2 regions of the Paenibacillus sp. BGI2013 genome follow, and region 2 is predicted to be linked to the other one. Evidence: predicted binding sites of a transcription regulator. Region 2 holds the regulator's gene; the other holds the start of a gene.
The links. Region 2 encodes Rex, which represses fermentation and respiration genes when NADH is low (regulators of the CRP and FNR family bind a similar motif). Its sites were predicted from a motif close to TTGTGAAATATTTCACAA; they were not measured.
Positions count from the first base shown of each region.

Region 1: a site for Rex is predicted at 3,343-3,360, ahead of nirB (nitrite reductase large subunit NirB). Genes of this name have one in related genera too.

Region 1 is NZ_PJFA01000018.1:65,927-81,395, reverse strand. Features, by position in the region: gene spoVAC (stage V sporulation protein AC) at 1-32, opposite strand, end outside; gene CXK86_RS28775 (M42 family metallopeptidase) at 681-1,754, shown strand; gene CXK86_RS28770 (hypothetical protein) at 1,915-2,235, shown strand; gene CXK86_RS28765 (metal-dependent hydrolase) at 2,467-3,174, opposite strand; gene nirB (nitrite reductase large subunit NirB) at 3,450-5,879, shown strand; gene nirD (nitrite reductase small subunit NirD) at 5,937-6,263, shown strand; gene CXK86_RS28750 (formate/nitrite transporter family protein) at 6,313-7,095, shown strand; gene CXK86_RS28745 (YfbR-like 5'-deoxynucleotidase) at 7,380-8,009, shown strand; gene CXK86_RS28740 (response regulator transcription factor) at 8,010-8,831, opposite strand; gene CXK86_RS28735 (cache domain-containing sensor histidine kinase) at 8,824-10,701, opposite strand; gene CXK86_RS28730 (ABC transporter substrate-binding protein) at 10,882-12,180, shown strand; gene CXK86_RS28725 (carbohydrate ABC transporter permease) at 12,284-13,156, shown strand; gene CXK86_RS28720 (carbohydrate ABC transporter permease) at 13,158-13,982, shown strand; gene CXK86_RS28715 (MFS transporter) at 14,145-15,469, opposite strand, start outside.
Region 2 is NZ_PJFA01000003.1:419,123-434,591, reverse strand. Features, by position in the region: gene CXK86_RS09385 (3-hydroxyacyl-CoA dehydrogenase family protein) at 1-451, opposite strand, end outside; gene CXK86_RS09380 (AAA family ATPase) at 585-2,087, opposite strand; gene CXK86_RS09375 (hypothetical protein) at 2,080-2,607, opposite strand; gene CXK86_RS09370 (DUF5590 domain-containing protein) at 2,910-3,440, opposite strand; gene CXK86_RS09365 (amidohydrolase) at 3,478-4,785, opposite strand; gene CXK86_RS09360 (redox-sensing transcriptional repressor Rex) at 4,772-5,425, opposite strand; gene dinG (ATP-dependent DNA helicase DinG) at 5,645-8,506, opposite strand; gene CXK86_RS09350 (tetratricopeptide repeat protein) at 8,649-9,272, opposite strand; gene panD (aspartate 1-decarboxylase) at 9,390-9,773, opposite strand; gene panC (pantoate--beta-alanine ligase) at 9,766-10,662, opposite strand; gene panB (3-methyl-2-oxobutanoate hydroxymethyltransferase) at 10,659-11,537, opposite strand; gene CXK86_RS09330 (biotin--[acetyl-CoA-carboxylase] ligase) at 11,881-12,858, opposite strand; gene CXK86_RS09325 (CCA tRNA nucleotidyltransferase) at 12,845-14,143, opposite strand; gene bshA (N-acetyl-alpha-D-glucosaminyl L-malate synthase BshA) at 14,206-15,366, opposite strand; gene bshB1 (bacillithiol biosynthesis deacetylase BshB1) at 15,466-15,469, opposite strand, start outside.

The sequences.
Region 1 (15,469 bases), on a different contig from region 2:
TTTTCGCTTCCGGATGCAGATTGAGCTGGCAAGATACAAGACCTCCTCTATGTGAAAATGGTTCAAAGCTACGGCTGAATGCCAATGTGTGTAATCCTATATTCATTGTTTGTTAATAATCGGAAGGTTATGTATCCGGCGACAGACAGCATATGTTTCCAACAAGATCATGTTGTGAAAGCAAGATGGGAATACGCCGGATCTGAGGACTTTTAGAGACGTCTATAAATAAAGAAGAACAATCACGAGCAAGATAAAAAGAACGATAAACAGTACTTTTTCCGTGCCCTCTTCTGGAGGCTTCATTGGATATTTAGCTCCTTCCTGTAAACAGACAAACAAATATTGAAATAAAGAACTTCACAAAATGATGACATCTCCTCCATATATTCATATTCATTGAAGTGGCATCAGGACTGCGACTACAGCGGATAGAGTCATGAAACTTGGACACGGTAAGCGCCCAAAATATGCCTTAAATACGTGACATAAACATGGACAATCACTTGCGCAAGGTTCATACTGTAATGTGACCAGTGGTTAAATAACAAGTCCTCAGCATATTAAAGTGCATGTTCAAAAAGATAAAAGACTTTTTGAACTACATCTTAAAAGGACAACAGGCGGGTAGCCGTTCTACTGTGACCTGAAATACATACCAACAGAGGAGTTGTTGACACATGAATGAAAAAACGATGGATATGTTCCGTACGTTGACGGAATTTCCTTCCGCATCCGGTTTTGAACGTGAGCTTCGCGGCTGGATGAAAGATAAGCTTTCCGCTTATACCGATGAGTTCGTCCAGGATCGCCTGGGGAGTCTATTTGGTGTATTACGCGGGGAGGAATCCGGTCCCAAAGTTATGGTAGCCGGACACTTTGACGAAGTGGGTTTCATGACTACTGGCATTACCGAAACAGGTATGATCAAGTTCCGTCCACTGGGTGGATGGTGGAGTCAGGCTGTACTGTCTCAACGATTGGAAATCATCACACCTGATCGTCGGATTACCGGAGTTGTAGGTTCTACACCTGCACACTTGCTGGACGAGTCCCAGCGGAACAAACCTGTTGATCTGAATTCCATGTATCTCGATATTGGAGCAGACAACCGTGCGGAAGCAGAATCCTGGGGCATTCATCCAGGGATGCAGATCGTGCCGATCTGTGAATTTACGCCTATGGCCAATCCTAAGAAAATTATGGCTAAAGCGTGGGATAATCGTTACGGCGTAGGACTTGCACTTGAACTGGTTGAAGCGCTGCACAAGGAAAAACTGCCTAACACGCTTTATGCTGGTGCAACGGTTCAGGAAGAGCTGGGGCTTCGCGGTGCACGTACGGCGGCCAATCTGATTCAGCCTGATATCTTCTTTGCACTTGACTGTAGCGCGGCGAATGATATGACAGGTGACAAACAGTCATTTGGACATATCGGAGAAGGAGCATTGCTTCGTATTTTTGACCCGGGTATGTTCACCCATCGCGGAATGGTGGAATATGTTCAAGATACGGCTTCATCCAATCAGATTAAAATGCAGTATTTCATCTCACCAGGGGGTACGGATGCAGGTCAAGTTCACCTGAGTGGCATTGGTGTACCATCAATAGTTGTTGGTATCTGCGCACGTTATATCCATACCTCTTCTTCCATCATTCATACGGATGACTACGATGCGGCCAAAGAACTGATCGTGAAGTTGGTCAAAGGTCTGGATCGGACAACGATGAATACCATAATTAATAACGCGTAACAGTTGACAAGAGACCTCCTAACCATCGGGAGGTCTCTTTTTTTATATTCACAACGATATCAGTTAGACACGTAGATTAATAGGCCGAACATTATAGGGAATTACACATAAGATACAATAACGGAAGATGAATTAAACACCAAGCAGCGGGGGACCTTTTATGGCAGTGAGAAGGAACGGAAAATCGAATAAAGGTTCCAAAAAAACAAATGCCGCAAACACCCTTCTCAATGGCAACCTTAAAGGAAGAAATCTGGAACTTATCGTTGCAGCATTACTGGTAAGTGGGAAGTTAAGAGTGGATGCGGTCACGTTGTTTCGAGAAGCTACACTGGTCGTTGAACTGGTCGGGCAGTATAAATCGCTACAAAATATTACACCCTCGAATCAAGACAAACTGGTGCAATTCCTCGATGAGATCGGTGGCGATATGACGTTGAATGACGTTATACGGGCTTTCCAACAGAGAATCAATTCCTAAACGCCAAGAAATGAGGTTGAAGTGATGTCTGACTTTGACGGAAATGGGTTCGCTGAACTACTGATCATTGTCATTCTTGTTGTTTTATTTGTATTCGGTTCTTCCGATATTGACGACCTGACTGATTCTCCTTCTCAATCCTGAATTGGCTAGGTTATTACGATTTATTCATTATGAAATCCATACCTGTAAACGCCAGCCCACAATATGCGGGCTGGCGTTTTTGGATGGCTATAGAAATAGCGGTGAGAATGCAATCCAGGCCAAAATAAGAGTAAGCACAATGCAGACATTCTCTACAACGGCCCCACGCTTGGTCCCTGTACTCATCAGATTCACCCGTATGCGCCACTTAAGTGGTGGTAACGGACGAATACCCCGATTGGTTAGTGAATCGGCCAACAGATGCATCGCATATGCCGTGCCTCCCGCTACCCAAATCTCCGGTCCCTGCTGCTGGGTCGTGCTGTACAACAAGCCCGCCCATATTGCGGTTCCGTATAGGGTATGTGTCAGTCCCCTATGAGTCAGTGTGGTGCAGAGCATTAACAAACTGCCTGCAATCAAGTTCCACGGTGCGAACGCGTGACCATAGAAGACCAGCCCAAGTCCAATCACAAACATCAACACTTTGCGAAGCGAACGTGAAGGCAGGAATGACACGAGCGCAATGAGGATCGCAAGCAACAGGTTCCATGGTTTGGCATGAACATAGAAGTACACAAATACAGCTGTGGGCAACAGAATCGTCTGTAACAACCTGATCAGACTGTTAGGCAAGGCTCTGGATACCAGCAGCGAATTTGGCTCATCAATGTCAGGCAATAACGAACCAATCAGAGCAACCGTAACTGCCGGTGCAGTCACCGGCATACCGGCCAACTGCAGAACAGAAAGCGACACGCCTGTCCCGATAATAAGGTGGGATCTTCCCATCATGATGCAAAAACGTCCTTTCGAAGAAATCGGGAACAATACGGCCCAGTTCCGATTTTACAACGAAAACAAAATAAGAACAATAGTTCGCATTTCTTATTTGTATGAAAATAAATATAACTTTCTGTGATAGGGCTCACACTATTATATTTATGACTCTTCTATCTTTATTAGTGAATTAAATCACATAAACTGTCGTCAACTACTTGTATAATTTCAAATATAAACCACTAAAATTGTTGGTAATGTACAGCGTCTATCCAAGGAGGCATACACACATGAACGGAAAAAAAGAGAAACTCGTTATCATAGGTAACGGAATGGCAGGAATCAGTACCGTAGAACAAATTTTGAAATTAACATCGCGATTTGATATTACTGTTTTTGGCACAGAGCCCTACCCTAACTACAACCGCATTATGTTGTCCTATGTATTGGAAGGAAGCAAAACACTGGATGACATCGTGCTGAACGACCTTCACTGGTATGAAGATTACGGCATTACATTGCACACAGGCACAACGGTTACACGAATCGATGCCGAGACACACGAAGTTGTGACTGAAGATGGAACTCGCGTTCCTTATGACAAAATCATCATTGCGACTGGCTCCAACTCCTTCATTCTCCCTGTACCAGGACATGACAAAGAAGGTGTTGTCGGTTTCCGCGATATCGCCGATTGTAATGTCATGCTGGAAGCTGCTAAGCAGTATAAACGAGCGGCCGTTATCGGGGGCGGACTGCTAGGCCTTGAAGCTGCCAAAGGTTTGGTACAACTTGGCATGGAAGTTACCGTAGTGCATCTGATGGAAGATCTGATGGAGCGTCAGCTTGATCCACAAGCTTCAGCCATGTTGAAGGCGGAACTCGAACGTCAGGGTATCCGCTTCAAAATGGGTGCGCAGACCTCCGAACTACTGGGCGGCGAACGCGTTGAAGGGATACGTTTTGCAGATGATACGGTTCTGAATGTTGATTTTGTTGTCATGGCTGTAGGGATTAAACCTAATACGGTCGTAGCTCGGGAAAGCGGTATGGAAGTCAACCGGGGCATTGTCGTGAATGACTATATGCAGACTTCACTTGAGAATGTGTACTCGGTCGGGGAATGTACAGAGCACCGCGGGGTATGTTACGGCCTCGTTGCCCCATTGTTTGAACAAGGTATGATTCTGGCGAAACATATCTGCGGTGTGGAGACCGCTCCTTATGAAGGTTCAGTTGTATCCACGAAATTGAAAATTTCGGGTGTAGATGTCTTTTCAACCGGTGAATTCATCGACAGTCCAGAGCACACCGTCATTTCGCACAAAGATGACTGGAAACGGACTTACAAAAAAATTCTGCTTCGTGATAATAAAATGGTCGGCGCTGTTCTTTTCGGTGACATTACGGATTCTGCCGAATTGCAGAAACTGATTAAAAATCAAACCGAAATGACCGAGGAATTGTACGGTTCACTCATGGGTACAGGCTGCGGCGGTCATAAGAAAGCAACTTCTGTTGAAACGATGCCCGAGGACGAAATCGTCTGTGGATGTAACGGGGTAACCAAAGGAGCCATTGTTGATGTAATTACAAACCAGGGCCTTACCACTGTTGATGAAATCAAAGCCTGTACCGGTGCAACACGCTCTTGCGGTGGGTGTAAACCGGTTGTGGAACAGATTCTGCAATATGTACTTGGAGACAGTTTCAGTACTGGAGCCAAACAGGGCATCTGCGGATGTACTTCCATGGGTCGAGATGAAATCGTAGCCGAGATTCGTGAAAAAGGATTACAAACGACCAAAGAGGTCATGAATGTACTGGGTTGGAGTCAGCCAGAAGGTTGTTCCAAATGTCGTCCGGCGATCAACTATTACCTTGGCATGATTGCACCAGACACACACGAAGATGAGAAAGAATCCCGTTTTGTTAACGAACGTATGAACGCGAATATTCAAAAAGATGGAACGTATACGGTTGTACCTCGGATGTATGGCGGTGTAACTACACCGGCAGACCTCAAACGCATCGCTGACGTTTCGGTCAAATATGATGTGAAAGCAGTCAAAGTGACTGGCGGTCAGCGTCTCGACTTGATTGGTGTCAAAAAAGAAGATTTGACCAAAGTCTGGGCTGAACTGGATATGCCTTCAGGTTATGCATACGCCAAATCGCTGCGTACGGTCAAAACATGTGTCGGCTCCCAATTCTGCCGCTTCGGTACACAGGATTCCATGGCCATGGGTGCTCGCATCGAACGTAAATTCGAACGTCTGGATCTGCCAGCCAAGTTTAAATATGCCGTCAACGGTTGTCCGCGAAACTGTGCAGAGGCATGTACCAAAGATATCGGTATCGTTGGTAACGACGGAGGCTGGGAGATCTTCATCGGTGGTAACGGCGGTATTAAAGCAAGACTGGCTGATTCCTTATGCAAAGTGAAAACGGATGAAGAGTTGATTGAACTGTGCGGCGCCATCATGCAATATTACCGCGAGACAGGTAACTATCTGGAACGGACGTCCGAGTGGGTGGAACGCATGGGTCTGGAGCATATTCGTTCGGTTGTTGTGGATAACCTTGAGGAACGTAAAGCGTTGATGCAGCGGATTGAATTTGCACTTGAGCATGTTGAAGAACCTTGGCAAAAAGCGATTCGCAATGAAGAAGGCCAAAGTAAAATGTTCCATGGCATCGAAGTATCAGCTCGTCCATAAGTAAGCTTGCAGATTAATACTGCCGGAATGTTAAATATAGATAAGGAGTGGTTTAAGATGACGACAAAACAATCAGGCACCTACTTCCCTGCCGGAGTAGTTGAAGAATTCCTGCCACGAATCGGAAGAGTAGTTGAGATTAAGGATCATCAGCTTGCTGTCTTTCTTGCATCGGATGGTACCATCTTCGCTGCGGATAATCACAACCCCCATCCTAAGGGTGGGCCGCTGGCTGAAGGCATCGTGTCCGGGCATTATCTGTACGATCCGCTGTATGATTGGAAAATCGACCTGACTACCGGTCTTGTGCAAGCACCAGACAACGGTCAAGTACAGATGTATCCAGTGAAGGTAGAGAACGGCCAGGTCTGGATTGAAATATAGCTCCATTGAAACGTTCGAAGATTGATGCAAAATAATGGGGGAAACCATGATGTATACACCAAGTGTTGAGGGAATTATTGAAGCTGCGGTTAAAAAACGGGATCAAATGAACGCAAGCCTGTCACGATATATGGTTGCTGCCTTGATGGCTGGTGCCTATGTAGGGCTTGGCATCGTTCTGATCTTCAGTATTGGTGCTCCGCTCCTTGCGGCACAGTCACCACTGCAAACTATGTTGATGGGCATGTCCTTCGGACTCGCGCTCACGCTGGTTATCTTTGCCGGATCGGAACTGTTTACAGGTAACAATATGTTCTTTACCATGAGTACACTGGCAGGCCGAACCACAGTGAACGAAACGCTGAAGAACTGGGGGCTCGTCTTTGTTGGTAACCTGCTCGGCGCAATTCTATTAAGTTTACTTATAGTCGGTAGCGGTCTATTCAAAACGGCCACACCGGAACATCTGTTATTCGTTGTCTCTGCCAAAAAGATGGCGGCGCCCGTGTCTGAGTTGTTCTTCCGCGGCATTCTCTGTAACTGGCTCGTCTGTCTGGCGATCTGGATGGCAGCTCGCTCCAAAGAAGATATCGCCAAACTTGTTCTGATCTGGTGGTGTCTGTACGCATTTATCGCAAGTGGTTATGAGCACAGTGTTGCCAATATGACTTTGCTGTCTTTATCCTGGTTGCTGCCAAACCACCCGGATACAATCACGATGGCAGGCTGGTTCCATAACATGATTCCGGTAACGCTTGGTAATATCATCGGCGGTGCCCTCTTTGTTGGAATGGCGTACTGGTATACTTCGCCGGTACGTAAAAAATCATAATTCTTGATTCAACTGCACTTATGTAGCGCTAGAGCACAACATCTACACACTGAAGCCACGATGGATGCCGAACTCACGTTCAGTCACACATCGTGGCTTTTTATTGTTTGTCGATAAGCTGCTACTCTCTTGTACGTTTCCCTTTCATCCTCTTGTCCTTCTATAGAGAATTAAAACTTCATTTTACCTTCGTCGCTATCCGCGTTAATCCACAGTTGACATAACTGGCGTATAGTCGATGGATACTCACACTTATACTCAACCAGCAAAGGATGAACGCTTATATGGGAATTCACACGTACTTCAGGTCACTAAACGATCTTGAACGTATTATTCGTACACCTGGCAAATTCAAATTCGAAGAACACAGCGTATCCGCCCATTCCTGGAAAGTCGTACAGTACGCCAAAACGCTCGCAGATATTGAGGAGCAACATGGAACCACCATCGATTGGAAGAAGTTATACGAAATTACGAGCAGTCACGATTATGGCGAAATCTTCATCGGTGATATCAAAACACCCGTCAAACATTATTCACTGGAGCTGCGTTCGATGCTGCAAAAGGTGGAAGAAGGCATGGTTGAACATTTTATTAATGAAAATATTCCTGAAGAGTTCCAGCCTATTTTCCGCAGACAGCTGCGTGAGGGCAAAGACCAATCGGTTGAAGGACTGATTCTCGAAGTCGCAGACAAGATGGATCAGGTATATGAAGCCTTTGCTGAGCTCCAACGTGGCAATACGGAGAAAGAATTTATCGTTATGTACCGTTATGCGTTGGTAAAAATCAAAAATATCGACCTCCACTGTGTGCAGTATTTCCTGGAACAGATTCTCCCCGACATGATCGAAGAAGGTATCCGCTCCCCGTTTGATATTCGCAAAATAACCGAAGAAGCTCTGGCCCAGTAATCAGCTCAAGTCAACATGGTGCTCATCATCCATGGACAGGGCTTTTTTTCGTTCCTGCAATTGCAGTCGGTACTCGCTAGGGTACATGCCCGTTTTGTTTTTGAAGATCCGGCTGAAATAGTGGGAATCACTATACCCTACCGCTCCACCAATAGTCTTGATATCCATATTCTCGTGCGTAACGAGCATGCGCTTCGCTTCATTAATCCGCAGGCCTGTCATATATTTTAGCGGAGTCTCACCCGTTACTTTCTTAAAACACTTTCCCAGATAGTCCACACTAAAATACATCTGTCCCGCCATGTCCTGGAGTGTAATCTCATGCATGTAATTCTGCTTCAAATACAACTTAACGGCCTCTGCGATATCCTCCGGCTTCACCTGCTCATCCAGTACGGCACTGACATGGGCAAGCGAATCCACAGCGCTCCCAAGCTTCAATTCCATCGCATCCAGCAGTGTACGAAGCTGGTCTTCCGATAATGGTTTGAGCAGATAATCCTCCACCTTGTAACTGATCGCCTGCCGTGCATATTCGAATTCATGATAACCACTCAGAATGACAATTTTCACATGCGGATAGGCAAAGTACAGATGTTTGGCGAGTTCCAATCCATTCATTACCGGCATCTGTATATCGGTTACAACCAGATCAGGTACAGAATGTTCAATGAGCTGTAATGCTTCCTGACCGTTCCGCGCTTCACCGATCACCTCGAACCGGGTGTCCAACTCTCTGAATTTGCGCGAGACATTCCGGCGAATCAGGGCTTCATCTTCCACAATAATCGTTCTATATTTGATTGTCACGGGTTCAGTCATGCTCCTTTCGAATGGAACCACCTATTGTAATCTGGACACCGCCGGAAGGCTTGTTTGTAATCTGCATGTGGGCTGCCGTGCCATACCATAATTTCAATCGGACCCATATATTCTTGAGTCCCATGCCGTTGATTTCGAGGTCAGGCATACGCTCCCACTCCTGTGACTGTTCGATGTAATGCATGATCTTGGCAAGTGCCTCGGGTTCCATGCCAGGTCCGTTGTCTTCCACGTGGATCTGCCAGGTCTGCTGTGCCGCATCCATATCTCCAGTAATATTCAGTTTCCATGGCGGGGTATCACCCAGTCCATATTTCATGGCATTTTCGAGTAGTGGTTGTACCATCAGCATCGGAACCTGGATATACTTCATCTCTTCCGGAATATGAAACTCGTAGTGTAGATCATCCTCAAACCTAATCTTCATACACTCCAGATATCGCTCACAATAATCCAATTCTTGAGACAGGGGAACCCCATTCTTTCCCGGAGTAGAAATATAACGCAGCATAGACGCAATATTGGCGCAGAACGCGACAATCTGCTCATTCATGCCCTCTTCCGCCATGATGCTAATATTAGTGATGTTGTTATAGAGAAAATGCGGGTTCATCTGGGATTGCAGCGCCAGTAATCTCGCTTCTGTCTCCTGAGATTTCATCGCCAGCCTGTCCTGAAACGATTGCACAAGCTGTTGATTCAGCCGGATAAACGTATCATTCAGCTCATCCATCTCCCGAATAGAACCGGGATGCTCCAGCTTGAACAACTGACCGGAATCCTGACCCGATACCAGATCATTCACACCCGTTTTCTGAATAATGCGCTGCAAACGATGTAGCGGCAAAGTAACCCGTTTGGAGATCAGATACGAGAGAACCAGAATCAGCATGAGAGTAGCTAACGTGGCACCGATAAACATCATAGCCATCCGGTTGAGACTCGCGAAAAGGGACTGTTTGGACTGCATGACAATAACGGTCCATCCCGTCTCCTGTGACGTCATGTACGTCATCATCTGTTTGGACTGACTCATAGGATCGGTGATCTCCTGCATCGTATCAGGCGGAAATGAAAGATTTTGAATCAAGTCCACATCATCGAAATGGCCTGCTTGAGAAGCATCGGCATCCGAAGAAAGTGGATACAACCTTGTATTTTGTTCATCCACTACATAGATCCGAAGATCGTCGTTATTTGTCTGCAAATCATTCAAATGCTGGAACAGGGTTCCGGCATCCTGCAAAATCTCAACGACACCCTGGCTGACATAATTGCCATCTTTGTATACACGGGTAAGCGAAATGTAAGGTTGATCTGAGTTACCCTCGCCGGTCGGCATGGGCAAGGCTCCGCCCTCTAACAATTGGATCACTCGCCAGCCACTCCGCTCCCAGGTTTCCTTGTACCACGGTCGCTGAGTCAGGTCTACCGACAGTTGACCGTTGAATGCACCCGCTCCCAGCATCTTGCCGTTCACATCATAGATGTTGGCCTGCTTGGCTGTATTGGAGCTGCTGATGATCGCGAGAATGACGTCAATTAGTGTGGTTGTATCCTTATACAATGCCGGATCACTCGTCATTGTCTGCTCACTGTCTTCTGCTGGTGCCAAGTAGTGACTGAAGTGTTCTTTGACCAGATTGGAATACACGATATTCATGGAGAAGTTGTTCATTTTCACCACTTCCTGATCCAGGTTACTGACAATTGATACCCCCAGTTGTCTTTGCTGTTCTTCACTTCGCTGACGAATGTCACTTGCGAGAAATACATACAGAAGCCCCGCCACAATCAGCGAAAAGATAATAAATACCGCAGAGTAATAGGCAAACAGACTTTGCTGAAGCGTTCCAAATCGATATCGCAATCCTCACACACCTCGTCCTATGATGATATCTGTCACACCATTCGAAAATGTCCACCCAACAGAACGCTTTTGTCTATTGAGCACATCCCTTGTTCACAGTAAAGTTATCCACATAAGAATACGCTTACATAAAGCGTTTCGGCAAGTGACAATTTTCTTTATATTCCGGGAGGTTCAATGATGAGAAAACGATTTCTATTTTCGCTTGCAAGTGTGCTCCTGCTCTCCACTCTGCTGCTTGTCGGGTGCAACTCAGGTAAAAGTACGGAAGGTTCGGGTAAGGTGACTCTCACGTTTGGAACAAGTCAATCCGGTATTCCGCGTACAGGCATCATGCAGACGATGGCCAAGGAATATGAGCAGGAGACGGGTGTCAAAATTGACTTCCAGGTCGTGCCTGACGCACAGTGGCGTGACCTGATCAAGGTGAAGCTCGCTTCTGGCGAAGCACCTGATATTTTCAATGTCGATGTGGACCCACTGAGCATGCCGGCTAACGTAAGACCGGAGGAGAATGCCATTGACCTGACCAATGAGGAATTCACAGGTCGGATGTCTGAAGAGATTTTGCCAACTGTCAGTCATAATGACAAGGTGTACGGGGTTTCTTTTGCGCCAACGAAAATCTGGTATGTGTACTATAACAAACGTATCTTCCAAGAGCTCGGCATAGAGCCTCCTACATCCTATGCGGAATTCAAGGCCATCAGCCAGAAAATTAAGGATAAAGACATCATTCCGTTCTATCAAGCACCTGCCAGCGGGTGGTATCAGGTTCTGCCTTTGTTCGAAACGGGACCTAACTATGAGCAAACAACAGCGGGAACTTACGAGAAATTAAACAACAATGAGATGAAAGTCGCAGATATGACACAGCTTAGGACGGTCATTGAACAGTTGAAAGAATTTGCGGATCTCGGTTATTTCGGCAAAGACTTCTTGTCCAATACGGTAGAAGCGGGCATTGAAGCGTTTGGTCAGGAGAAAGCGGCCATGCTGCTACGGGTGCCAGGTACGGAAAAGGAAGTGTCCGAAGCGTATCAGGAAATGGAAGACAATATGGGGTTCTTCGTCATGCCGTGGGGAGATAATCAGACGATTGGAGTGAATCCGGGCGGATCGGCTGCGATGTTTGGTAACAAAAACAGTAAACATCCCGAAGAAGTGCTGAAATTCTTCCGCTGGATTACCGAGCATGATCATCTGCAGCGTGTGTTCGATGAAGGTGAAGGCAACCTGACGATCTGCTGGCCGGAAATCGAACCAAAGCTGACACAGGACTACATCGACTATGAGAAAGATCATGAAAAAGGTACGGTTATGCAGGCCGCTGTGAAATACATTGATCCACAATGGATGGATATTGGCAAGGACTTGTCAGGCATGTTCGCTGGCGCAATGACACCGGATCAGATTCTGCAAAATATTGATAAACGTCGTGCTGAACAAGCCAAAGTGCTGAAAGATGAGAAGTGGTAGTAACAGCGCTCATCTCAGATAAATATAAACGCTGAACAACGTTACATGCAGCGGGCGTTTGCCCGCTCATGTATTTTGGCAGGAAGGAAAGGTGTTACGGATTATGAATGCGAACAAAATCTATCCCTGGTATTTCTCATCTGGAGCGATTGTGTTATATCTGCTGTTCATTGTCGCTCCCGCCCTGCTGGGCATCTATTACTCCTTCACCGACTGGAACAGTTATAGTTCGGAGAAGAACTTTATCGGTCTGGAGCATTTCCGCACCATTCTGGCGGGGGATCCGACCTATCTGCTTTTTATCAAAAACACAGTCCTCTTCACCCTGGTTACATCCATCGCCAAGACCGTGCTGGGCTTATTTCTGGCTCTACTCTTGGTTAGCGGTGTAAAGGCCGCCAATCTGCATCGGATGATTATCTTCTCACCACAGGTGCTATCGTTCCTGATTGTTGGACTTGTGTTCAAAAGTCTGCTTGACCCCAACAACGGGTTCGTTAACGTAACCCTGCGTTCCATGGGACTGGACGTTCTCGCCCAGAACTGGCTGGGCTCCCTGACCTGGGCCATGCCATCCATTATGGCAGTGGATACGTGGAAAGGCATGGGATACATCATGGTGCTGTTCATCGCCGGACTGCTCGCCATTCCCCGTGATTATTACGAAGCAGCATCCATTGATGGCGCCGGATTCGGGCAGAAGCTGTTCCGAATCACGATTCCGATGCTGATGCCTACCATTACCATCGCCACGGTGCTTAATATTACATATGGGCTGAGAGTTTTCGATGCCGTATACGTGTTAACCAATGGTGGACCCGGTAACGCAACAGATGTGATTAACACAGCGGTCTATTCCTCTTTTGCCAAAGGGTATTGGGGACTCGGAAGTGCACTATCCACCATCCTGTTTGTCATCATGGCAATCATCTCCTTTTTCATCATTCGTTTGATGAACCGAAAGGTGGAATACTGACATGCGATTGAGAAAAAGATTGGCTTCGATCGGGTTAAATGTACTCGCCTGGCTGCTTAGCCTGGTGGTCCTGATTCCTTTTGTCGTCATTGTACTGAATTCATTCAAGTCGGACGCCGAGGCCAAAGTGCTTAAACTGACGTTGCCCAAGAAGTTTATTTTCGAAAATTACAAAATTGTCTATGAACAGGGACATTTGGGCGGTTCCTTTTTCAACAGTCTGCTGCATTCTGGGGCTTCTTCTCTGCTACTGGTGTTTGTTGTGGCCTTCTCGGCCTTCACGTTATCTCGCAACCATTCGAGGCTCAGCAAGTTTCTGTACTTCTTCCTGATTCTTGGTATCACCCTACCGCTTAACTACATTCCGCTGATGGAAGTCATGAAGTCCATGGGTATGATCAATTCACATGTCGGCATGATTCTGCTCTACACGGCTATGGGGATTCCAATCTCGCTGTTCATTACGTATGCGTTTGTGTCTAACATCCCGAAGGAGCTGGATGAAGCCGCGATCATGGACGGATGTAACGGGATCAAGCTGTTCCTGAGAATCATTGTACCTTTGTTAACCTCGGTGCTGGTAACGGTATTTGTTCTTAATTTCCTGAGTGTCTGGAATGAGTTTACTGCCCCACTCTATATGCTGAATACAGTGGAGATGTGGCCGATGACGCTGGCTGTATATAACTTCTTTGGACAATTCAGTGCCCAGTGGAATCTGGTCAGTGCCGATATCGTGCTCACGTCATTGCCTGTGTTGATTGTGTTCCTCATTGGGCAAAAGTATATTGTAGGAGGACTAACTTCTGGGGCGGTTAAAGGGTAAGCTCCACCGACAATCTAAATACACAAACCCATCTTTTCTAAGTACATCTGCTGACTCCTCAGCACAAAAAGCCCTTGTCTGCTTCATCGTGTGAACAACTTCTTCGTACAGAAGAAGTATCACACGCTGCTGCGGACAAGGGCTTACGCTGTTGGATTCGAATTAATCGTGCGCCAACCCGCCAACATCGGATGGAGCCGCTATATCTGGGCTCTGCTCCAGAGATTTGATCATTTTCAAACGGGATGTGATTATTGCGATCAGAATAACAAACAGACCCGCGATGATAAACAGAAAGGCAATACCTCTGCCTGGCCCAGTTCCAATAATTTGACCAACAGACGAAGCCAGTGCTCCCCCCTCCATCAGCAACGGATTAAACACATGGTCGGCCAGAAATCCAGCCAAACTGTACGCGATAATAAACCCGAGTTGTGACAGAATACCAATGATTCCCCATACCCTGCCCTGCTTATCGTTGGCGATATTGTTTCGCACCAGCACATCTGCGCTCATATTGACAAACGGCAGCGATGACAGGAACAGAAAACCTGCGAAGATAATAAAATAAATGTTAGTGGATATCCCCAGAAGCGAAAAGGACAAACCGCACAAAATCAGCCCCATCACAAGTACACTTGCATATCTCTTTGTTATTGTAAATATGCCGATGCACAAGCTGCTAATCAGCATGCCGATGGCACTAACAGACTGAAACGTTCCAAGTGTCTTTGCATCCGTGAATGACAGAAGCATCGGACCAATGAGTGTCTCCAGGAATCCCAGATAAAAGGTGACAAGTGAAATAATCACCACCAGCAACAGTACTCCCTTGTTGGTTACAACTTCTCTCCAGCCCTCTTGAATATCGGTGATCCAGTTTTTTCCTTCTCGATCCTCTCGCTCCACCTTCATGCTCTTCCGAATAACCAGCACAGCCAGAATGGCAACCAGGAATGTCAGAATATTAATGACCAGAATGACTTCAATGGTTGTTATACTAAGCAGAATGCCCGCAATGATGGGTGAAAACAGAAACTTCGAGGATTCAGCCAGTTGTACAAGACCGCTTCCTTTTGAGAATTGATCCTTATCCAGCAGGTCCGTAGCAGAGGCCTTATATGCCGGGCTCTGCAACGCGGAAAACACCGAACTAAAGGCCACTCCCACATAGATATGCCATAATTGGATATCACCTGTGAGCATAATGGACAGAATGAAAATCAAACCGGCTGCCGACCCCAGGTCGCCGATAATCATCATCGTTCGACGGTCGAATCGGTCTGCCAGTACCCCTCCAATAGGTCGAAGCAGGATATTCGGCAGAAACGTGAATAAGGTAATCAATGCAACACTTGTTGCCGTATTCGTTTTTTCGAAGGCATACACCCCCAGGGAGAAGGCCGTAAGTCCAATCCCAATCATGGAGATGAGCTGACCGAACCATACGACCAGAAACTTTTTAAATGATTTTTGAACGGTATGTT
Region 2 (15,469 bases):
CAAGATCAACCCGGGATACCGGGTGAATAAAGTGCATACCAATAACACGCTCTGGGTATTTGGTCGAGCTTGCAAGCTCGGTCAAACTCAGCGTGGATGTATTACTTGCCAGAATGACATTGCTTGGACAAACTTGGTCCAGTTGGCTGAATACTGCTTTTTTCGCATCCAGATCCTCTGAAATTGTCTCAATGACCATGTCGCAAGTTCCAAGTTCAGCTAAATGAGCTACCTTGGTAATACGGGAAAGAATTAATTTCTTCTCCGCTTTTGTAATCGCCCATTTCTCCAGTTGTTTATCCAGATTGGTTTCGATCATGTCATATGCATGATCCAGCTTTTGTGTTGTATGCTCCACGAGAAGCACATCAAGTCCTTTGGCTGCGAGCATCTGGGAAATACCTTGCCCCATCGTACCGCCGCCGACAACTCCTATTTTTTTGAAAAACATGGTTCTGCTCCATCCTTTCGGTTCTCTATTTCTCTATTGTACCCTGTTCGCCGAAAATTACAAATTTCGACCCAACATATAATAATATCTTAGCACGAGTGAAATGTAAAAAAAAATAACCAGCATAAATAAATTATGCTGGTAGAAGGGCACTGTCACGAAATTGACAACGAAATTGTTCGCCAGACAAAACTTCCTCACGAATCAAAATGTCGAGTGAATTGTCGAAAATTGTCCGTTGTTCTTCAAGTAACCGCTTTGTCTGCTCCATCAGTTCTTGCAGAATTAATTTATTCTCTCGCATCAGTTCCTCGGTTGTGACCATATCCATGTTCACAATCCCAAGTGAAGTCAACCCCGAAGCCATCATCGTCTGTACAACATTGGTTGCCTGATCAAAGTCATTGCGTGAACCCGTGGAACGACCACCGTAGTACATTTCCTCCGCAGCTGCTCCTCCGAGTGCAATCATGATCTGCTCTTCCAGAAAGCGCTTCGTATAGAGGAACTGTTCCTGTTGCGGGTTATGACGTACATATCCCAGCGCCTGACCACGCGGACTAAGTGCCACCTGACTAACACTGCCTGGACGAACGAGTTCAGCCATAATGGCATGTCCCAACTCATGAATGGCGACCCTTTTCTTCTCTTCCACGCTGGACTCACGGTCTGTCTTCTCACCCATCATGACTTTATCAATAGCCAGGGACAAATGCCGCTGTTCAATGTTTAACAGCCCGTCTCTCATGGCGTATATTGCTGCTTCGTTCATCACACTTTCGAGCTGTGCACCGGAGAAACCATATGATTCTTCCGCTGTTTTCTCCAGATTAACTTCCTTCAACAGAGGTTTGTTCACCGCATGCAGTTCCAGAATATGCTTTCTGCCCTTTTTGTCAGGCAAGTCCACTTGAATGTGGCGGTCAAAACGTCCCGGTCGCGTCAGGGCACTATCCAGCATCTCTTTACGGTTCGTTGCAGCGATAACCAGAATTCTTGGCGTATCGGAAGAATAGATTCCATCCATTTCCGTCAGGAGCTGATTGAGGGTCTGATCATATTCACGCTGTTGACCACCCTCACGTTTCCCCCCGATGACATCGATTTCATCGATAAAGATAATAGCGTTTTCCTTATTTTCCTTGGTGGCACGGGTTCTCGCGTCCTTGAACAAATCCCGAATTCTGCTGGCACCCACACCAACATACATTTCCACGAACTCACTACCCGATGCTGCTACAAAAATAGAATCGGTGTAATGGGCAGCAGCCTTGGCCATCAACGTTTTCCCTGTCCCTGGAGGGCCCGTCAGCAAGATCCCTTTTAACGGGCGAATCCCGAACTTCCGGATTTCTTCATGTTTGATCAGAAAGTCAAGCGCTTCACGCAATTCCTGCTTGGCACTGTCCTGTCCGCCAATTTCTTCAAAAGTAAGCTTGGAAGGTCCTTTTTTCTTCCGTTTACGTTCCTGTGCAGCGCCTACTGTAATCCCGCCACGCATTTGCATCATGAACAGCAAAGCTCCGACAAGCACTGCTGCAATCAGGATCGGAACAATATTAACACCAGTAAAAGCAAGGAAAATAATCAATACGGGAAAAAATCCGATGGCAACTTCTTTTGTCCACTTAGGCATTAGGCCACACTCCTATCTGACCGGGCACACGCGGCAGAATAATAAACTTGCTGGCATCTCCGTCTCTGAGACTGACATATACATTGTTGTCATCCATCGCTGTATTTACCTTAATTCCATTCGTCGCCATCTTGGACAACGTTGGTGTAATCTCGGTGTATTGCTTGTTCTCCATCGCCTGAGCTACGGTGAACATCGCATCCCCCCACCAACTTTCCAGTGCTTCACTGGAATGATCCACAACATCCAACTTTAGTGAGCGTGTTCCAATCAGGGTCTGTCCTTCTTTGTGAATATATTGTACCAGTCTGCCCAAATCAACATCAGGTTGCAGATCCAGTTTCAATTGTACGTCATTGCGGTTAATAGTTAATTGAACGTCGTTGACTCCATCGTACTGGGTTACCATTTTTTCAATCGGATTCTGCACAGCCACCTGACGATATACAAACCAACCTCCAAACAACACAACGGCTGAAATGACGGCAGTTAAAGCAATAGGCAATACTTTTAGCTTCAAGTGAATTACCCCTCCCAGAATTTGGCCCAACCTACTGGCTTATTGGTATATACGAATATGTGCACATTGACTCCTGCGAGAATTTCGACAGGATTATTTGTTTTTGAATGTAACTTTGAGTACATATCTGAGTATATCACATCGTATATACAATTTCGAAGGCGAAAATATGAATAAATTATTAATTTTAACTATTTAAATCAAATATATTTACAGGCAACACAAAGAACCGGTTCAGTCGGATATCCGTCTGCCGGTTCTTTCATTTCTTTACATTCTCTAGTTATGTCACTCTATTTGTTCTAGCTGTTCGGGAGTGTGTAGACCAGGTCCACCTGTTCTCCGTTGCTAAAACGATAAAAGCGATAGTGGTTATGCGTACCGTCTTTATAATACACTTGCCACACATATATTCCATTCACAACTCCGGGCATGATTCGTTTAATCTCACCGGCAGGAACTTCAGAACTGAAGCGATTGCGTATCTGCGCTTCGGACATGCCATTCTGCAGCAGCTCACTGTGTACAGCGTTTGCACCCTTAACCGGTTGATTGTTTGCGTCGAACTTAACCCAGACCATAACATCCTGGTTATCCTTGTTTTTGCCGATCAGGGTCCAGTAGATGTTGTCAGAGCCTTCTTTGTCTCCCCAGATGTACTTACGCAATTCATCATAGGATGTAATGCCCAGTTGCTCCTGTGCTGCTTGTATGGCGAGCGCTTCTTCCTTGCGTTGGTCCTGCGTGACATGAACGTAATAACGCTGAAGTCCAAACAGAATCAGAACCAGTGCAAGCAGCGAAATCCATATCCACTTCTTTTTTTTCTTCAAAAGCCGAACTTCCTTTCCCTATGATGCTGTCCTGCAATTAACGAGCAAGCAGACCATCAAATGCCAATTGAGACTCACGCAAAATGCGTTCTTCATCCAGCGTCAGACATTCGCCATGTTTCACTACTTGTTTTCCATCCACCCATACGTGTTCAACATCTTTGGCAGAAGCCGAGTAAATCGTATGTGAGATCAGGTCTGTATGTGGATAGAAATGTGCCTGTTCAATGTTAAGGGCGATAAAATCAGCCTTCATGCCAACCTGAAGTGCTCCGGTATTATTCAAGAAGATGGATTTGGCACCGTATGACGTTCCGAGTAATAACGCTTCGCCTGCTGGCACTGCCGTCGGGTCACCAGATACACCTTTGTGAATCAATGCAGCCAGTCTCATTTCCTCGAACATATCCAGGTTGTTGTTACTTGCTGGACCGTCTGTTCCGAGTGACACGGTAACTCCTGCTTTCAGCAACGCAGGTACCCGCGCAACACCGGAAGCGAGTTTCAGATTACTTCCCGGGTTATGGGATACAGCCACATCATGGCGGGCCAGAATCTCAATCTCTTCGTCATTCAGATGCACCGCATGTGCAACCAGGGATGGACGAGAGAAAAAGCCCAGTTTCTCCAGATGTGCCACAGGACGCAGTCCATAATCAGCCACGTTCTGCTCGACTTCACGAAGCGTTTCCGACATATGTGTATGAAGGGGAAGGTTTAGGTCGTTCGCGACCTGCACAAGCTTCTCTATGTAGTCAGGAGGGCATGTATATGGGGCGTGTGGCGAGATTACGGTTGTAATGCGACCATCTGCCTGTCCATTCCACTCACGTGCAAACGCTGCCGACTCCTCCAGCTTCCGCAATTGTTCTTCTTCCGAGCACAGCCCGATTACACCACGTGCCAGTGCCGCTCTAACGCCGGATTGCTCCACAACTTTGGCAACTTGATCCATGTGATCGTACATGTCCAGGAAAGCTGTAGTTCCGCCTTTCAACATTTCAAGCACTGATAGCGAAGTTCCCCAATATACATCTTCTGAAGTCATTTTCGCTTCCATCGGCCACATTTTTTCCTGCAACCATACTTGCAATGCAAGATCGTCTCCGTGCCCTCTGAGCAACGACATCGCTGCATGACCATGCGTATTGATCAGACCCGGCAGGAAGAACAGTCCTTTTCCATCCACTTTGGTACAATTTTTGTCTTCATCCGGCAATGTCTCACCAATATGCACAATCTTGTCATTCTCAACAACCATGTATCCTTGGACCACGTTCCATGTTGTGCCGCCTTCATTAACAGCAAATTTGCCATTGTGAATTACCCATCTATTTGTTGTCATCTTCCTCGTCGTCCTTTCCAGTATCCAAGTAATAGGCCAAACTAAGCAGATCTGTTGTAAAGTCAGCATGGTGAATGCGGATATGCGGCGGTGTTTTTAGAATGGTTGGTGCAAAATTAAGGATCGCTTCAATTCCTGATTCAATAAGCTGATCGGCTACATTTTGGGCTTCCGTATCCGGAACCGTGATAATTCCGATGCGAATGTTTTCCATTTTAACCGCTTCCGTCAATTCATCCATTGGTTTTACCGTCAAACTGTTGATTTGACTACCTATCTTCGGTCCATATGCATCAAATACAGCAACAATCTTCATGTTGTCTTTCAGATATGCGTTGTAGTTGGACAAGGCTTGACCGAGGTTACCCGCTCCTACCAGAGCTACATTAATTTGCTGATCGATTTTGAGAATGTGACGAATTTTCTCGATCAAATAGGATACATCATACCCGATCCCTTTACGACCAAAATCACCGAAGTAAGCCAGGTCTTTACGAATTTGGGCCGGATTCAGATCCAGCCTCTGTCCAAGCTCTTGAGAAGAAACAGTAGCCACCTCACGCTGATGCAACTCGTTCAAATAACGCAAGTAAACAGGCAGACGTCGTACCACCGCTTCCGAAATTTTATCCGATTTCATTCTTGCTCCCCCTTACCAAGGCCACGATAAAATAATAGATGAAAAGATGAGCATTCTGTATAAAACTCAAAGATAAACGTGACATTTTATACAGAATGCTCCTTGTAATTTAGGTTATAAGTTCTTACGTGCAACTACTTTAATCGGATACGGAAATATCTAATAAAGTTTAACGCCAAACGATAGTGTCATGCAATGATATAACGAACAAAACAACCATTATTTTTGTTCATTAGCAGGTTTTTCCAACCACTCGGTAATTCGTGGAACCATCTGCTCCGTGAGCATATGCTCCATTTTGGGTCCAGGTAATGAATATAAAAAGAATTTACCATAATACGCTTCAATCACCCGTGTATCATAAACAATGACAATTCCTCTGTCCTTTGCTGTACGTACCAATCGGCCAAATCCCTGTTTGAAACGAATGACCGCTTGTGGCACGGACAGTTTCATGAACGGATTTTTCTTCTGCTCCTGAAGCAACTCACTCTTGGCTTCCACCAACGGATGATTCGGTGGCTGGAACGGCAGTCGCACAATAGCGAGACAAGTTAACGCCTCTCCCGGGATATCTACACCCTCCCAGAAGCTGCTTGTGCCCAGAAGTACCGTTGCTTTGGCATCTTGGAACCTGCGAGTCAATTTGGAACGACTTCCACTGTCAACGCCTTGCCCAAGCAACGAGATGTCGTTGCCAGACAGTGCCTCCTTCAGCGGATCATAGACCTGTCGCAACATCTTGTATGAAGTAAACAGAACCATCATGCGTCCACGCGTAGCAATTGCCGTCTCTGCAAGTGATTGCACCAGCATATTAACAAAGTGCGCATCACCCACACTTCCCTTCACACTCGGGAAATCACGCGGAATCACCAGAAGTGCCTGATCGCGATAGTTGAAAGGTGATGGCAGCATCGACGTTAACAGCCGATTATTCTCAGAGGCTTCCTGTAAGCCAAGCTGCTCAATCATGAACTGGAATGACTTATCTACCGAGAGCGTAGCCGATGTAAGCACAACACTTTTCTTTTTGTCAAAAAATAAATCCTTAAGTTGGGCACTGACATCTACAGGTACGGCATACAGCTGAAGAGATTTACTGCGGAACTGACCGCTGGCTTCCATCCAGTACACCGTTTTGGCGTCATCCATACGCATGAAGAAACGTAGATTCTCCTTCAATGTGGTCAGATCTTTCAGCAATCCTGTAATGTCCGTGATCAGACTATCCGATTGATAATCATCCTGATCCTCTTTCACTTCAAGCAGCAATTTGTCCCCTTTGCGAACCAAATCGCCCAGAGTCACATAAATCTGGTTCTCCAGATCCTGCAACTCCTGCCATTTTGCAGGTTTCTGAGATGCTTTCAGACGCAGTGAAAATTGCCCCGTCTCTCCCGGTGAAGCATCACTTCGTTCAGGCAAGAGACCAAACAAGGCATCGCTCATACGATCCCACAGCTCCTTAACTTCAAGAGCAAGCGGGAACATCTGATCCACCATGGAGCCCCATTGCACCGAATTTTCATGCCCGGAAAACTGCGAACGAAGCATAGGTAGCTGACCATTACGACTGTCTTTAAATAGGCGGGTCAGTGTATGAACCAAGGTGAAATATTTCATATGCATTCCAAGATGTTTACCAGCGACATCCTCCAGATGATGTGCCTCATCGATCACAAGACTCTCATAGGCTGGCAGCAGCTGATGCGCGGCTTTCACATCCGTAAATAATTTGGAGTGATTGGTGATTACGATATCAGACAACCCTGCTTCATGTTTGGCACGATGGTAGAAGCATTTACGGAACCATGGACAGGATCTTCCCAGACATGATTCGGATTCACTCTGTACGGTCTCCCAGAAGTCCCCTCCGCGTCCGCTAAGGTTAAGTTCCTCATCATCTCCGGTTTCGGTCTGCGTAAGCCAGACGATCATCTGAGCAGCTGTGAAATAATCCTCTTTCGGTGTGGCGAATTCACGTTTATTGATTTTGTGTTCAAATTTGCGCAGGCACAGGTAATGTCCACGTCCTTTGAATACAGCAGCCTTAAACGGGAACGGAACCACTTGAGTCAGCATCGGAATGTCCCGCTCTCTCAATTGCTCCTGCAGATTGATCGTATGCGTGCTAACCATAACTTTCTGTTCTTGCTTCACACTTTCGTAAATAGCAGGCAACAGATACCCTAGAGATTTACCGGTACCCGTTCCAGCTTCGATCAAGAGATGTTTCTCTTCATCCAGGGCTTGCCTTACACTGCTGAACATCTGAGTCTGCGCTTCACGCTCTTCGTAATGATCCAGCGTATCCTTCAGGTTCTCCCGAACCTGGTCCATAAACTGTTCGAAGCTTACACCATCGAGGGGGTTAGCCTCCCGCTCATCGCGTGGTGCACCAATATCGGTCCAATCACTTACATTAAGAGCAAGCTGACGATAATAGGTATGTCCGTCCAGATCCTGAATCGGCTCTGCTTCCTTCTCACTGCGCATCCCGTCCAAGAACCAACCCAAGTCACTGTCTTCTGGTGCAAACAGGTCACTGAGGCGCTGAATCGTTATGAGCGGTAATTCCTTTAACTCATCCAGACACTTGAGTAGCACATAGGCTGTCGCCAGTGCATCACTGTCTGCCTGGTGAGGGCGATCATGTTGAAATCCAAATTCGGAAGACACATAACCGAGTTGATAAGAACCCAGTGATGGGAATGTGATCTTCAGAAAATCAATCGTGTCCAGAATGCGGCCAGTGAACGGCAAATAACCGCAACGGTCAAGAGCATTCTGCAAAAAGTGAAAATCAAAAGCGACGTTGTGTCCAACAAGCACCACATCATTAAGCAGCGGAACCATCTCCATCATCATCTCTTCGAGTGAAGGAGCGTCCGCCACATCTGCATCGGTAATACCCGTCAACCCCGAAATAAACGGGGGAATCGGTACACCAGGGTTCACATAAGAACTATATATTTGAGTTATGCTGTAGTCATGATCTATGATGGCAAGTCCGGCCTGTATAATCTCACCGTCGGACTGCGTGCCGGTTGTTTCGAAATCCAATACGGCAAATTTCATTGCAATGTACGGTCCCTTCCATTCCAGTCTATGTTACAGCATAGCAAAAAAAAGGGGATTTGAAAATTAACTAACAAAAAAGCGGTGTCCCCGCCGCTATGCCAAAGGAGGGAACACCGTTTTTTTGTCGCCGAATTCCCGCTTAATGAAGGGTCGTCAGCTGATTAGCATATTGCAATTTTCCCCTGTTCAACCTGCAAGCTTCCATGTTGTACAGTGGTTCGGTCAATGTCGGGTCATACTGAAGGGCCTGTGCAAAGAGTGAACATGCAGCTTCGGGATTCGCAAGCTTGACTTGAATACAGCCCAGGGCGTTACACACAAGCCCTTTCAAGCGAGGTGAACCTTTAAGGTACATGATCTGCTGTAAATGTGTTCCGGCTTCCGCCATTTGTTCCAGATTCAGATACGCCAGCGCCAGGTAAAAACGAGTTAATGCACTCTCCGGATGGTCGGTCACAACCCGGGAGAATTGCATGATCGCCTGCGGATACATCTGTAATTTGAAATAACCCTGACCTCGACTGAAACATTCCAGATGGAGTTCAGGCAGAGCGGTAACAGCTTCCTGTTCCGGTTCAAGGGAAGCAGGCTTATCCATCTCTCGCTCCCTCACCTGGCTCATCTTTTCTTCAAACATCAGCCATTCATCCAGCATTCCGTCACTCATCCGCTTAAGCAAGTTCCACTTTTGCAACAATTCTTGTTTGTTCAGGCCTTCAGCGGAAGGATAGCTCTTGATAATTTCATCTAACATGTCGTTCATTTCTGCGAAAACATGCTGGAACATCGATGCATCCCCACCCTTGAAAAAATGGATTAGTGCAGTGACCTGTACTCATTTTTTGCTTCAAGGGCCGATTTCATTCTCCTTACCAGTCGATTACATAATTGTTGCGTGGACTTCCTGTTTCATCGTTTGTACAGGTTTATTCTGTCCATCTACAAATACAACGGTTGGTTTGTGAGTATTTGCCTCTTCTTGCGACATCATGGCGTAAGAAATGATAATGACGTTATCTCCAGGCTGTACCAGACGTGCAGCTGCGCCGTTAAGACATATGACCCCGCTTCCGCGTGGTCCTGGAATCACATATGTTTCCAGACGTGCACCATTGTTGTTGTTCACAATTTGCACTTTCTCGTTTTCCATCAAGTCGGATGTTTCCATCAAGTCTTCATCTATGGTAATACTACCCACATAGTTCAAGTTGGCTTCCGTTACCGTAGCCCGGTGAATTTTGGATTTCATCAGTGTTCTAAACATGGGACAGTACCTCCGATTTTTGCAACCTTATATTGTCAATCAATCTTGTTTTTCCGAATTTCACCGCAAGTGCAATGAGCAGATCGTCACGGCCTTGAACTTCTTCCTGATCTGTGAGCGGCTCCAGACTTGGAAAAGCCTGAATCTCGGCGTAGTCGATAACGGCAAGCGGTGAGGTTGCAATGTGCTCGCGCAGAATACGACGGATATCTGCGGCTGTAGTAGCTACACCTGTATCTGCGGCTTCCTGAGCTGCACGTAGTGCCTTCGATAGAACCAAGGCCTGTGTGCGCTGTTCTGGGTTAAGGTAGACGTTACGTGAACTGAGGGCAAGGCCATCCTCTTCGCGAACAATCGGACAGGGTACAATTTCTACAGGCATATTCAAATCATTCACCATCTGTTGAATGACCGCAACCTGCTGAGCGTCTTTCATTCCAAAAAATGCACGCTGTGGCTGTACGATGTTGAAGAGCTTGGAGACTACAGTTGTTACCCCGTCAAAATGTCCTGGACGTGAAGCGCCACATAAGCGCTCCGTCAGTTTTGAGACAGATACGGTCGTTTGCGTTGCCTGTGGATACATCTCTTCAACAGAGGGAATAAATACGATATCCACTCCTTGTGAGCGTGCTGTTTCCACATCTCTGGCTTCATCCCGCGGATAGCTGTCAAAATCTTCATTAGGGCCAAATTGAATTGGATTAACAAATATGCTTAATACCACGATATCGCTCTGTTGTCTGGCTGCCTGCATCAAGCTTGCATGACCTTGATGAAGATAACCCATTGTTGGTACAAGACCTACAACAGACGCACTGGACCGAATCGCTTGACGCTTCAAACTTAGTTCCTGTCTTAACTCTGCGATTGTCCGTAATACTTTCATGAGTTACTCGCCACCTTTTCCTTGCGTTGTCCGCCGTACAGTTGATCCAGAACACCATCCGCCGCATTGAATACATGCTCTTCGGCCGGGAACGAACGATCTTTCACTTCTTTCACGTAAGCTTCGATGCTGGTTCTGATTAATGTACCCACATCTCCATAGGTTTTGACAAATCGTTTGGGCGTATACGGAGAGGCGTATTGAACCACATCGTGGAATACCAGTACCTGACCATCACAGCCTCGTCCTGCTCCAATTCCGATGGTAGGGATGGACAGTTCCTCCGAGATCGCCCGTGCAACTTCTTCCGTAACCAGTTCAAGCACAATGCCAAACGCACCTGCAGCTTCCAAGGCTTTGGCTTCGTCCATCAGACGTTTCGCATCCGCTGCATCCTTGCCCTGAATGCGGTAACCACCAATCTGATTAACCGATTGAGGTGTCAGTCCGATATGTCCAAGAACAGGCACGCCTGCTTGCACAACTGCTCTGACGGTGTCCGCTATCTCAACTCCGCCTTCCATTTTAACCGCATGGGCATGCCCCTCTTGCATCAGTCGACGGACACCCTTAAGCGTCTCATCCACGCTGCCATGATACGTCATAAAAGGCATATCAGCCACAATAAACGTCTTCTCAGCACCGCGCACTACGGAACGTGTGTGGTATACCATGTCGTCGATGGTCACCGGAAGCGTCGAATTATAACCCAGTACTACATTGCCGAGTGAATCACCAACCAGGATTAGATCGATACCTGCTTCCTCTGCGAGGAGCGCTGTTGGATAATCGTAAGCCGTGATCATGGTAAGCGGCACGCCATCCTGCTTATATTTTTTCATTTTCACAATATTCAACGCTTGTTTGTTCGCCATTTTTTCATGGCTCCTTTCTTCTTTTCAAATAAACGCAACAAAAAAAACCTTTTAGTTTTCCACTAAAAAGTCCCGAAAAGTCAAAAAAGAGTCACTTGCGATCGTCCCTTCTGTCTCGGTCCTCTTCGGCTCAGAGCAGAATCCAACAACTCACTTAAACGTATTTCATTCTTGCACTGCGGTCTGCTTGTATAAAACACATCAAAGCAGAACAAAGGTTACTGTTACGGGAGTGCAATTCGGTCTGCATTTGCCGATATCGCCTCACGAACACAGTATACCAAAGTTCTGCTCAAACTTCACGTCTTATGTTCATTTTACCAGTGGAAATTCGACAAATTGTTTATGATTTCCAGGAAATCTCACCAGAGATGATTAGTGTATGTTCTCCATCGTGCTTCTCCACGATAAGTGCACCAGAAGGGTCAAGACCAATTGCCTTCCCTTCAATGACACCATGAGGATTCGTCACTGTAATCTCTCGATTCATCGATACGGACAGGGCCTCCCATAGAGCTGAGATTACGCCAAATCCTTCTTTTTGATACAAAAAATACAACTGTTCAAGCTCCGTCAAAATGGCAGCCGTTAGTTTGGTGCGATCAACGGATTGACCCGTCTCCATCTTGAGCGAAGTAGCGATTGTGGTCAGATCTTCCGGATAATCCTCGGGATCAAAGTTCACGTCAACGCCTATACCTGCGATACAGTATCTGACTTCATGATCTTCTACCGTAGATTCAAGCAATATGCCACATACCTTGCGTCCGTCAATCAACACATCATTTGGCCATTTGATGCCCGCATCAGCTCCTGAACAAGCTCGAACGGCACGACATACAGCCACTCCTGTTAATAAAGTTAGCTGCGGCGTATGCTGAAGTGGTAGATCAGGGCGTAACAGGACACTCATCCAGATTCCTTTACCCGGAGGAGAGAACCACTGTCGACCGAAACGTCCTCTTCCTCCTGTTTGTTCTTCCGCAATGACCACAGCGCCTTCTGCCTGCCCTTGCTCAGCTAGCTTGAGAACATCCCCTTGCGTAGACAGGGTCGAAGCCAACAAAACAGCCTTACGGCCAAATACGGTTGTATCCAGGGCCAATTGGAGGCCAGTAGCGTCAATGCTATCCGGCTTCGTTAACAGACGGTATCCTTTGCGGGATACCGCTTCAAACTCATAACCCATGTCTCGCAACTTGTTCACATGTTTCCACACAGCGGTCCGACTGATGGACAGATTACGGCTGATCTCTTCACCCGATACGAATCGTCCTTCTGCATTTAATAACATATGTAACAGATCTTCATGTTTGGTCATCTTGAACCACCCGCTTCACTTCTGCACTTAGTGCTTCATGCTGATTCGCTATCGTTCCAATCGCCGTTTCTCGTAACAAATGTTTCATTAGTTGCCCCAGCCAAGGCCCGCCTTTGCGCTGCACCATTTGTAACACTTGTTCCCCTGTAATATCCAACTCTTTCAAGTCATGCACAGGGATCGATTGACTCCATTCGGCTGCAAGCTCTTGTACTAATACAACCTGCATTTCTGCCGGTTCGGACTGATTCCGCCATTCTGCTGGCAGTGCAGACTGTATTCGAAGCCAATCATCCGCCGCCTGAACGCCACAAGCCAGAACAGTAACGATCCAATCGGAACGGAGACTGACCGTATCCTTCGGCTCCTGAACGGAAGTATGAATCAACTGTTCCACCTGAAGGACCCCTGTTATACGAGAACGATGTTCATTGGAGAATGTCCACTGACGTAATAATACATCTGCTTCATCCTTGCTATAACCGCCAGCAATCAGGATGAGTGACCAACGAAGCAACACATGCTGACCTGACAATTGTTCCAAATTGGATAACAACATCTTGTTAAATCGGGTCGAGCTTACCGGCGCTTTGATATGCGCAAGGGAATCACTTCTGTATAACAGCTCCAACCCTCTTAAAGGATGCGGTCCAGACATCATTTTTACCATCTCGGTACGTACCCGTTCCATTGCTATATGTTGAAGCAGGTCTTTCTGCCTTACAAGACCCTTCCACGTGTTATGGGCAATTTTGAAATCAAATACGGAAGCAAACCGGACACAGCGGAGCATCCGCAGTGCATCTTCACCAAATCGTTCCATCGCAGAACCCACACATCTGACTCGCTCTTCCTTGATATCTGCCTGTCCACCGAACGGATCAACGATTGTCCCAGTGACGTCCATAGCCAGAGCGTTCATCGTGAAGTCGCGCCGCTGTAAGTCTTCCTTGATATCCTGAACAAATTGAACCGCAGCAGGTCTGCGATTATCCTGATATTCGGATTCTGTTCGAAATGTGGTCACTTCAAAGTAATAACCGCCTGAACGAACGGTAACCGTACCGTGTTGTAAACCTGTAGGAATACAATCGTCAAACAGTTCCATGACTTGCTCAGGAGAAGCAGATGTCGTGATATCCATATCGTCCACAACACGTTCCAGCAATTCGTCACGAACGCAACCACCTACCCAATATGCCTTGTAGCCATGTTTGTTTAATGTTGTGAGTACATTCTCACTCTGCATTGCCATTTCACGATCTACCTGTGTCCATTGAACCACCACATATCACCTCTTCTCTTGCCTGTTGTGGTATGCACAGTATGATTTCGTCAAAGAAATGATTAACCGCAAACCGGCTTCAGATTCGGAACTTCCCTTCCCAACACCCGGTAATATATCTGTTCATATTCATGCCGAATAGCATCATTGCAAAAGTCGTGATGCGCGCGCTGAAGACATGCTTCCCTGAACTCAGCAGCCAAACGATCGTCCGTCAATAAACGGATGGTGTTCTCGGCCATGGATTGTGTATCCCCAATCGCGGATAAATACCCCGTCTTACCATGTAAGACCAGTTCCGGAATTCCTCCGGCCTGTGAACCGATTGTGGGTACGCCACAAGCCATTGCTTCGAGCGCCACAAGTCCGAAACTTTCCTTCTCCGATGGAAGCATCAACACGTCTGCCATGGAAATGACCTGAGCAATGTCATCCTGTTTGCCAAGGAAATGAACTTTATCATTCAAGCCGAGATCATTAATCTTCCATTGCATCTTCGGCAAATCAGGTCCTTCACCAACAAATAACAGTTTGGCAGGAACCTGCTCCTGTACCTGACGGAAGACCTCTACCACATCCTGAGTTCTTTTCACCGGTCGGAAATTGGAGATGTGCATTAATATTTTTTCGTCAGGCGTAGCAAAGTCTCTTCGCAGACTGGCAGCATCCCGCGGATAATATATTCGTTTGTCAATAAAATTATAGGTTAGATCGATTGGACGCTGAATATCCAGCAATTCGACCGTTTCTCGAATCAAATCTTGTGATACGGCAGTAACCGCGTCACTTTCATTAATGGCTAGACGGATCAGATCCTTCAGAGATTCATCCTGAGCCAGAACCGTAATATCCGTTCCGTGTAACGTGGTAACCACTTTAAGGCCGTCCCCTACCATTTGTTTCGCAAGAAAGGCACATACTGCGTGGGGCACGGCATAATGAACATGCAGCAGATCCAGCTGCTGTGACTTAGCCACCTGAGCCATCTTTGTTGCCAGTGACAGGTCATACGGAGGGTAACGGAAAACATAATAATCATTTACTTCAACTTCATGATAAAAAATATTTTTCTGGAACGTACCCAGTCTGAACGGGATACTGTTGGCAATAAAATGAACCTGATGCCCCTGTTCGGCAAGTAATTTGCCCAGCTCCGTTGCGACAACGCCAGACCCGCCGAGGGACGGATAACAGGTGATGCCGATTTTTAGCTTTTTATCCATCCTGTGGACGCTCCTTTGATCTCCCGCTTCATGCAGGTTGATATAATGCAATGGAATAATGAAACCCTTCGTTTCATTAAACGTAAAATGTGAAATCGTTTAT